2 regions of the Microbacterium sp. CFSPD4_SD4 genome follow, and region 2 is predicted to be linked to the other one. Evidence: predicted binding sites of a transcription regulator. Region 2 holds the regulator's gene; the other holds the start of a gene.

Region 1 (4,704 bases), on a different contig from region 2:
CGCCATCACGGTGGCGCGCATCCCGCTCGCCGTGGTGTTCTTCGTCCTCCTGCTCGTCGGCGGGACGTACGGCCTCGCCGATCTCACCGTGCGCTGGATCGCCGCCGTCCTCTTCATCGTCGCCATCTCGACCGACTGGGTCGACGGCTACCTCGCACGTCGCTACGACATCGTCAGCGACTTCGGCAAGCTCTGGGATCCGATCGCGGACAAGCTCCTCACCGGCGCCGGATTCGTCGGGTTGGCGATCCTGGGCGAGGTCTCCTGGTGGATCGTCGTGATCATCCTCGTCCGCGAGTGGGGGATCACCATCCATCGGCTGGTCGTCGCGAGCGAGCACGTTGTCGCGGCCGCCTGGATGGGCAAGATCAAGACGGCTTTCCAGGGCGTCGCCCTCGGCTGGGCTCTCCTGCCGCTGCACGTGTTCATCGGGCTCGGCCCGTGGACCGTCGTGACGACCGTCCTCATGGTCATCGTGCTCGTGCTCACCGTCGTCAGCGGGATCGACTACATCGTCGCGCAGGTGCGCGGCGCGCGTCAGAGCCGATGAGCGGCACGACGCCGGCCGAGGCTCTGGACGCTCTGCGTGAGCGAGGCTGGACCCTCGGTGTCGCGGAGTCGCTCACCGGCGGTGCGGTGTGCGCGGCGCTCGTCGCGGTTCCCGGCGCCTCCGCGGTGCTCCTCGGCGGCGTGGTCGCCTACGCCACCCCCCTCAAGCACACGCTGCTCGACGTCGACACCGACCTGCTGGAGCGATACGGGCCGGTGCACCCGGAGGTCGCGCGGCAGATGGCTGCCGGAGTGCGCGACGCCGTCGCGGTGGATGGTCTCCCCGCCGATGTCGGGGTGTCCACCACGGGGATCGCGGGCCCGGAGTCCCCGGATGGGCAGCCCGTGGGCACCGTCCACATCGGCGTGGTCACCCCGACAGTGAGCCGGACCCGACCGTTCCACTTCGAGGGGGACCGCGACGCGGTGCGAGCACAGACGGTCGCGGCGGTCCTCGATGTGCTGGCCGCTGCGCTGCGGGAATAGCGACTCCCCGCGTCATGTTGATACGGATGTGCTCACATTTAAACCACAGAGTGCAAGGGTAGATTCTGTGCAAGCCAGGAGGACTAGACTGGCCGTCTCTTCGAGGGAGACCTCGATTCACGAACTGCGGAGGAGGTTCCGATGATTCTTGTACGACAGGAGATCGGCGACGTGCTGAGGGACTTCCGTCTGCAGAAGGGGCGGACGCTCCGGCAGGTCGCGAGCAAAGCATCCGTCGCTCTCGGTTATCTCAGTGAGGTCGAGCGCGGACAGAAGGAGGCCTCGAGCGAGATCCTCGCCTCGGTGGCAGAGGCGCTCGACGTCCCCATCTCCACGATCATGCGCGAGGTCGGGGACCGCATCTCGGTGCTCGAAGGCATCCAGGTCTTCCCGGACGTCGTTCCGGACGACCTGGTCGCGTCCGTGGAGCCCGAGCTCTCGCTCCGCTGACACTCGGAGATCACCCTGATGCGACGCAGTGAGTTCCTGCGCGCCGTCGACGCCGAGTTCCATGCCCGAGCCTCTTCTCTGGTGAATGACCTCGTGCTCTCCGGCATGGGGGGACGAACGGCGCTCGAGGCTCTCGAAGCCGGGGTACCTCCGCGCCACATCTGGCTCGCGCTCTGCGCCGACATGGATGTTCCCGAATCCCGTCGCCACGGCGTGGGGCGTCTGGAGCCGCGCGGCCGGTGACGGCGGCTTCCCGGGTGTGCGGAAGTCCGACACGCCGAACCGGCGTGTTGTCGAAAATCTGTTCGAACCAGGCGTAGTCTTCTGCACAAGTGGTCAGACGGTTCTGGTCCCCACGATCCGCGGCTCCTCGACGCAATGTCGGAGGCCCGCCGTACCGTGAGGTCCAGGCTGAAAAGCCATACGCCTTGTCGGAGAGTTCCTTCCGCCGGAAGAGCCGCGACAGCCTACAGGCGGCAGCACACGCGCAGAAGGAGCACACCATGCCATCACCCGCCGACCGCGAGAAGTCCCTCGAGACCGCCCTCGCCCAGATCGACCGCCAGTTCGGAAAGGGCTCGGTCATGCGGCTGGGCAGCGATGAGCGCGCCCCCGTGGCCGTCATCCCCACCGGCTCCATCGCCCTCGACGTCGCCCTCGGCGTGGGAGGTCTGCCGCGTGGCCGCATCGTCGAGATCTACGGCCCGGAGTCCTCGGGTAAGACGACGCTGACGCTGCACGCCATCGCCAACGCCCAGCGAGCCGGCGGTATCGCGGCATTCATCGACGCGGAGCATGCGCTCGACCCCGACTACGCCGCGAAGCTCGGCGTCGACATCGACGCCCTTCTCGTCTCACAGCCCGACACGGGTGAGCAGGCTCTCGAGATCGCCGACATGCTCGTGCGCTCCGGTGCCATCGACCTCATCGTCGTCGACTCGGTGGCGGCCCTGGTGCCGCGTGCGGAGATCGAGGGCGAGATGGGAGACTCCCACGTGGGTCTCCAGGCCCGCCTCATGTCGCAGGCGCTGCGGAAGCTCACCGGTGGTCTGAACCAGACGAACACGACGATGATCTTCATCAACCAGCTGCGCGAGAAGATCGGCGTGTTCTTCGGCTCGCCGGAGACCACTGCCGGTGGTAAGGCGCTGAAGTTCTACGCGTCCGTGCGTATGGACATCCGCCGCATCGAGACGCTCAAGGACGGCACGGACGCCGTGGGTAACCGCACCCGCGTCAAGATCGTCAAGAACAAGATGGCCCCGCCCTTCAAGCAGGCGGAGTTCGACATCCTCTACGGCGTCGGCATCTCCCGCGAGGGCAGCCTGATCGACTTCGGCGTCGAGCACGGCATCGTCAAGAAGTCGGGATCGTGGTACACCTACGACGGCGATCAGCTGGGCCAGGGCAAGGAGAACGCGCGGACGTTCCTGCTCAACAACGCCGACATCGCCTTGGCGATCGAGAGTCAGATCAAGCAGAAGCTCGGTATCGGCGGCCCGGCCGCGGCTCCGGGTGCTGATGAGCTGGCCGAGCGTCGCCCGGCCTGATGAGTGACCAGCGTGGGGGCGATTCCGAGCGGATCGCCCCCATCATCCCTCTCTTCGGCGGACCCACGCGTGCGGAGCATCCGGCCGCAGGCGGTGCAGACGAGTCGTCGTCCGCGCCGCCTGCGCGGTCGGGGCCGCCCGCGGACGCGGCGGGACTCTGGCGCTCGACGTGGCACGAGCCCACGTCGGCAGGGTCCCCGTCGGTCGACGACGGTTCTCCCAGCGCGAGGCACCCCGCCCGGGGTGCCTCGGCGCGGGCCGCTTCCTGGGGCGGGAAGACCACCACATTGCGCGCCGTCGGCGATACGTCCCGATCGACCGGAGGGGGAGAGGGCACGGAGAACGGCCCCTCGGCGGCGGAGATCCGAGCGACGGCGGAGGAGTCGTTGGTGCGGAAGCTCCGCACGCGGTCGCTGTCCGTCTCCGAGGCCCGGCTGGTGTTGAAAGGGCACGGGCTTGCGACGGACGCCGTCGAAGACGTGATCGACGACTTCGTACGGCGCGGATACCTCGACGACGCCGTGCTCGCCGAGCTCCTCGTCACGTCCGGCGTCGAACGCAAGGGCCAGGGGCGGGTCGCGCTGTCTCGAGCGCTCGCGCAGCGGGGCATTCCTCGTGACGTCATCGACGCCGCGCTCGATGAGCTGCCCGACGACGACGCGGAGCGGGCACTGGAGTTCGCCCGGACCAAAGCGCGTTCGATGGGACGCCTCGACCCCGACGCGGCGCTCCGCCGGTTGGTCGGGCAGCTGTCGCGCCGCGGGTACGGGGGATCGGTCGCCATGAACGCGGCGAAGACGGCGCTGCGGGAAGCCTCGTTCGGCGGGGGCGTCTCCGGCGTCCGGTTCGTGGATTCCGACTGACGGTTCGCACGCGATCGGCTCTCGGTGACGCTCGTACAATGGGAGCATCATGACTATCCCCCGCAGTGAACCGACGATCATCAGCGCGTCGTCGGCGGCCGTCGACGATGACGGGCGCCAGCGATCCTACGAAGTGCGCACCTTCGGCTGCCAGATGAACGTCCACGACTCCGAGCGTCTGTCCGGATCCCTGGAGAGTGCCGGCTACATCCGCGCTGAGGCCGGAGCCGAGGCCGACGTGGTGATCATCAACACCTGCGCCGTCCGGGACAACGCCGCCGGGAAGCTCTACGGGACGCTCGGGCACCTGGCCGCCGTCAAGCGCCGCAAGGCAGGGATGCAGATCGCCGTCGGCGGCTGCCTGGCGCAGATGGACAAGCAGGCCGTACTCGACAAGGCCCCCTGGGTCGACGTGGTCTTCGGCACGCACAACATGGGATCCTTGCCCGGCCTCTTGGAGCGCGCGCGCCACAACGGTGACGCCGAACTCGAGATCCTCGAGTCCCTCGAGGTCTTCCCGTCGACGCTTCCCACCAAGCGCGACTCCGCGCACAGCGGCTGGGTGTCGATCTCCGTCGGCTGCAACAACACCTGCACCTTCTGCATCGTCCCGAGCCTCCGGGGCAAGGAGAAGGACCGTCGCCCGGGCGACATCCTCAACGAGATCCGCCTGCTGGTGGAGGACGGCGCCATCGAGGTGACGCTCCTCGGGCAGAACGTGAACTCCTACGGGGTGGAGTTCGGGGATCGTCAGGCGTTCGGAAAGCTCCTCCGCGCCGCCGGCGAGATCGAGGGGCTCGAGCGCA
Region 2 (4,704 bases):
GCCGACGCGGGCGCCGGCGAAGGCGAAGGCCTTGCTCATCGTTCGGGAGACGGCGAGGCGCGGTCGTCCTTCCAGGAGGGTGAGGGCCGACGCCGCATCCCGTGGCGCGAACTCCTGGTAGGCCTCGTCGACGATCACGACGCCGCGGGCCGCCTCGTAGACGGCCTCCACGACGTCGAGCCCCAGCGGGGTGCCGGTCGGGTTGTTCGGCGAGCAGAGGATCACGATGTCGGGGTCGGCCGCGCGCACCTGCTGCGCCGCCTCCTCCGGGGTGACCGTGTAGTCGGGCTGACGGGTGCCCGCGATCCAGGACGCGCCCGTCCCCTTCGCGATGAGCGGGTACATGGAGTACGTGGGCGCGAATCCGAAGGCCGTGCGTCCCGGCCCGCCGAACGCCTGGAAGATGTGCTGCAGCACCTCGTTGGACCCGTTGCCCGCCCAGATCTGCTCCGGCGTGAGGCCGTGACCCAGGTAGTCGGCGAACGCCTCCCGCAGCGTCGTGAACTCGCGGTCCGGGTACCGGTTCACGTCTCGGATCGCCACGGCGATGTCATCGAGGATGTCGCTCGCGACCTCGTCGGGAACCGGATGCGTGTTCTCGTTGACGTTCAGCGCCACCGGCAGCGGGGCCTGCGGCGCTCCGTACGGGGTGAGTCCGCGCAGATCGTCGCGGAGCGGGAGATCGTTGAGGGAGAAGGTCACCCTTCCCATCTTAAGAGGAGCAGGGAGAGCCGAGGTCATCGTGACGATTCGGCCGGGAGGACTCGGCGTCAGTCGGTGTACCGCGCCGGCAGTGCGAGCTCCTGGCCGACCTGGAGCTCCCCGCCGCGCAGCAGGTTCATGCGGGTGATCTCACCGATGACATCCCGCGGGTCGGCCTCGGGAGCGATGCTGCTCGCGATCGACCAGAGGGTGTCGCCAGGCATGACCGTGACGGTCTCGACGGAGACGGCCGGCGCATCCGCGCCGGAAGCGGTCGCGCTGCCCCCGCTGAGGGCGGCGAAGGCGATGCCCGCCGCGAGCGGGACCGACGCGAGCGCGAGCAGAGTGCGACGGCCGCGTGCCGTGATCCGCAGCCGGGTGGCCGGACGGGCCGATGCCGGGAGGGCGGTCGCGGTGCTGAGGCTGATGCTGCTCATGTCTGCTCCTTACTGTCCCGGCGCCGGAGCCCGGGGAGGTTGGCGTAGCTTTCGCATCCGCGCCTCGGCCGGGAGCCGTGGATGCGAAGCTACGTTCCGAAGATATCTTCGAGTTCGAACATCTGTCAAGCTGTCTTCGAAACCATGCCCCGCGAATCAGCCGACACGCTCGAACAGATCTTCCAGATCGGCGCTTTTCTCGGATACGGTTTCGATAAGGACACCCCACCACGGGCCACCGACATTCGAAGCGGCACGTCGGATCACGCAGTGAAGGAGCACCATGAGCGACACCTCAGCCCTCGAGTCCGAGGCGCCGCGCACCCGCCGTCGCAAGAGCCTCAGCCCGAAGCAGATGGCGATCCTCGAGGTCATCCAGGCCTCGATCGCGCAGAACGGCTATCCGCCGAGCATGCGCGAGATCGGCGACGCCGTCGGGCTCAAGTCGCTGTCCAGCGTCACCCACCAGCTCGGTCAGCTCGAGCTCAGCGGCTACCTGCGTCGCGACCCGGGCAAGACGCGTGCCATGGAGGTCCTCATCGACCTGCCCGGCACGGGCGCGGAGAACCCGGCGGACGTGGCGACCCCCGTGGGCGATGCCGCACTGGTCCCACTGGTGGGGCGTATCGCCGCGGGCGTGCCGATCACGGCGGATCAGCAGGTCGAGGAGATCTTCCCGCTCCCCCGGCAGCTCGTCGGCAAGGGCGACCTGTTCATGCTCAAGGTCTCCGGGGAGTCGATGATCGACGCCGCCATCTGCGACGGCGACTGGGTCGTCGTGCGCTCGCAGAACACGGCGGAGAACGGCGAGATCGTGGCCGCCATGCTCGACGGCGAGGCCACCGTCAAGGTGCTCCGGCGTCGCGACGGCCACACGTGGCTGCTCCCCCGCAACTCCGCGTTCGAGCCGATCCTGGGCGACGAGGCGGTCGTGCTCGGCAAGGTCGTCGCGGTCATGCGCGCCGTCTGAGACACCGCATCGTCGGTCAGACGAGGACGAAGGCCCTCCCGGGTGCACCGGGAGGGCCTTCGTGTGTCCGGGGACGACCGCGTCAGGCGGTGACCACCACGTCTTCGCGCACGCGCCGCGTGGCCTCGACGATGTTCCGCAGCGACGCCGTGGTCTCGGCGTATCCGCGGGTCTTCAGACCGCAGTCCGGGTTCACCCAGAGCTGACGGAGGGGGATCTCCTCCACCGCACGCCGCAGCAGGGACTCGACCTCCTCCACGGTGGGCACGCGCGGCGAGTGGATGTCGTACACGCCGGGGCCGATGCCGTGGTCGAAGCCCACCTCGGCGATGTCCGCGACGACCTCCATGCGGCTCCGGGCCGCCTCGATGGACGTGACGTCCGCGTCGAGCGCACGGATCGCGTCGATCACGACGCCGAACTCCGAGTAACAGAGGTGGGTGTGCACCTGGGTCGCCGCCGCAGCGCCGCCCGTGGCCAGACGGAACGAGGCGACGGACCAGTCGAGGTACGCCGGCTGGTCGGCCTGCTTCAGCGGGAGCAGCTCCCGGAGCGCCGGCTCGTCGACCTGGATCACCTGGATGCCCGCGGCCTCCAGATCGGCGATCTCGTCGCGGAGCGCGAGCGCCACCTGGTTCGCCGTCTCCCCCAGCGGCTGGTCGTCGCGGACGAAGGACCACGCGAGGATCGTGACGGGGCCCGTGAGCATCCCCTTCATGTGCTTCGCCGTGAGCGACTGCGCGTACGCCGACCAGCCGACCGTGATGGGCGCGGGACGCGAGACGTCTCCCCAGAGGATCGACGGGCGCGTGGCTCGCGAGCCGTACGACTGCACCCAGCCGTGCTGCGTGACCGCGAAGCCGTCGAGGTTCTCCGCGAAGTACTGCACCATGTCGTTGCGCTCCGGCTCACCGTGCACGAGGACGTCGAGACCGAGGTCCTCCTGCAGGGAGACGACCGCCGCGACCTCACGGCGCAGGAACTCCTCGTAGTCGTCCTCGGGGATCTCGCCGCGGAGGAACTGGGCGCGGGCGCGGCGGATGTCGCCGGTCTGCGGGAAGGAGCCGATCGTCGTCAGGGGCAGCGCCGGCAGGCCGAGGGCGTTCTGCGCCTCCTCCCGCTCCTGGTACGGGGCACGGGCGAAGTCGGCGTCGCTCAGCGCACGGGAACGCACCGCACCGTCGCGCACACCGGGAGCGGTCAGGCGGTCCTGCAGCGCAGCGGTCGCGGCGTCCAGCTCGGCCCCGATCGCCGTGCGCCCTTCGGACAGGCCGCGGGCGAGGGTCACGACCTGCTGCACCTTCTGATCCGCGAAGGCGAGCCAGGAGACGAGGCGCGCGTCCAGCGCCGTCTCGTCCTCCACGTCGTGCGGCACGTGCAGCAGCGAGGTCGAGGTCGATGCCGACACCGGGGCCCCGAGCGCACGGAGCGCCTCCAGAGAATCGAACGCCGCGGACAGGTCGCCACGCCAGATGTTGTGACCGTCGATCACACCGCCGACGAGGGTCTTGCCCTCGAGGCCCGGCACCGCGTCGGGCACGGTGCCGCGCACGAGATCCACGGCGATGGCCTCGACGGGGGCGGCGGCCACGGTCGCGAACGTCGCGCCGAGGCTCGCGTACGGGGCCGCGACGAGGATCGAGGGCCGCTCTTCGGCGTTCCCGAGCACTGCGAGCGCGCGCTCCGCGGCGGACGCGAGCTGCGCGGTCGTCGCCGGCAGGGACTCGCTCACGAGGGCGGGCTCGTCGAGCTGCACCCACTCGGCGCCCGCGGCGCGCAGACGGGCGAGCAGATCGACGTAGACCGGCAGGACGTCCTCCAGCCGCGAGAGCGGCTCGAAGCCCTCCGGCGCGTCGTCCGACGCCTTCGCGAGCGCCAGCAGCGTGACCGGTCCGACGACCACGGGACGCGTGACGAAGCCGGCGGCGACGGCCTCGGCGACCTCGCGCACCAGGCGGTCGCTGGCGAGGGAGAACACCGTCTCCGGGCCGATCTCCGGCACGAGGTAGTGGTAGTTCGAGTCGAACCACTTCGTCATCTCCAGCGGCGCCCGCTCGCCTTCGCCGCGGGCGACGGTGAATAGGGCGGAGAGGCCGATCGACCCGTCGGCCTCGCGGAGGTCGTCGAAGCGGGCAGGGATCGCGCCGACCGTGACAGCGGCGTCGAGGACCTGGTCGTAGAAGGAGAAGGACTCCGGGATGGACGAGTCCGTGCGGCCGAGGCCGAGCCCCGCCAGGCGCTCGCGGGTCGCCGCGCGCAGTTCCGCGGCCGTCCGCTCCAGCTCCTGCTCGTCGATGCGGCCGGCCCAGAACGCCTCGACGGCCTTCTTGAGCTCGCGGCGACGGCCGATGCGGGGGTAGCCGAGGATGGTGCCCTCGGGGAATGCGGTCATGGTGTTTCCTTTCGGCGGGGACTAGTGCCGGAGCGCCGGGACGATGCCGGCTTCGGCGAGGACGGTCAGGACGGTCTCGTGCTGGTTGAAGGCGTACAGATGCACGCCGGGGGCCCCGCCGGCGACGACGTCGGCGGCGAGGCGCGCGGCCCAGGAGATCCCGATCTCCCGGCGCCCTTCGGCGGTCGGCTCGACATCGAGGG

Evidence for each region. The regulator LexA, encoded in region 2, represses DNA repair genes until DNA is damaged. The targets are predictions, from matches to a motif close to TCGAACANNTGTTCGA.
Region 1: the regulator LexA is predicted to act here: its motif matches at 1,779-1,794, upstream of recA (recombinase RecA).

The regions. Positions count from the first base shown of each region.
Region 1 covers NZ_JBNFOC010000001.1:78,666-83,369, forward strand. The annotation lists gene pgsA (CDP-diacylglycerol--glycerol-3-phosphate 3-phosphatidyltransferase) at 1-550, shown strand, start outside; gene AC2W7E_RS00360 (CinA family protein) at 547-1,035, shown strand; gene AC2W7E_RS00365 (helix-turn-helix domain-containing protein) at 1,177-1,485, shown strand; gene AC2W7E_RS00370 (DUF3046 domain-containing protein) at 1,504-1,728, shown strand; gene recA (recombinase RecA) at 1,989-3,035, shown strand; gene AC2W7E_RS00380 (regulatory protein RecX) at 3,425-3,898, shown strand; gene miaB (tRNA (N6-isopentenyl adenosine(37)-C2)-methylthiotransferase MiaB) at 3,948-4,704, shown strand, end outside.
Region 2 covers NZ_JBNFOC010000003.1:272,692-277,395, reverse strand. The annotation lists gene AC2W7E_RS07695 (histidinol-phosphate transaminase) at 1-711, opposite strand, end outside; gene AC2W7E_RS07690 (LysM peptidoglycan-binding domain-containing protein) at 771-1,139, opposite strand; gene lexA (transcriptional repressor LexA) at 1,423-2,109, shown strand; gene metE (5-methyltetrahydropteroyltriglutamate--homocysteine S-methyltransferase) at 2,192-4,501, opposite strand; gene AC2W7E_RS07675 (methylenetetrahydrofolate reductase) at 4,523-4,704, opposite strand, start outside.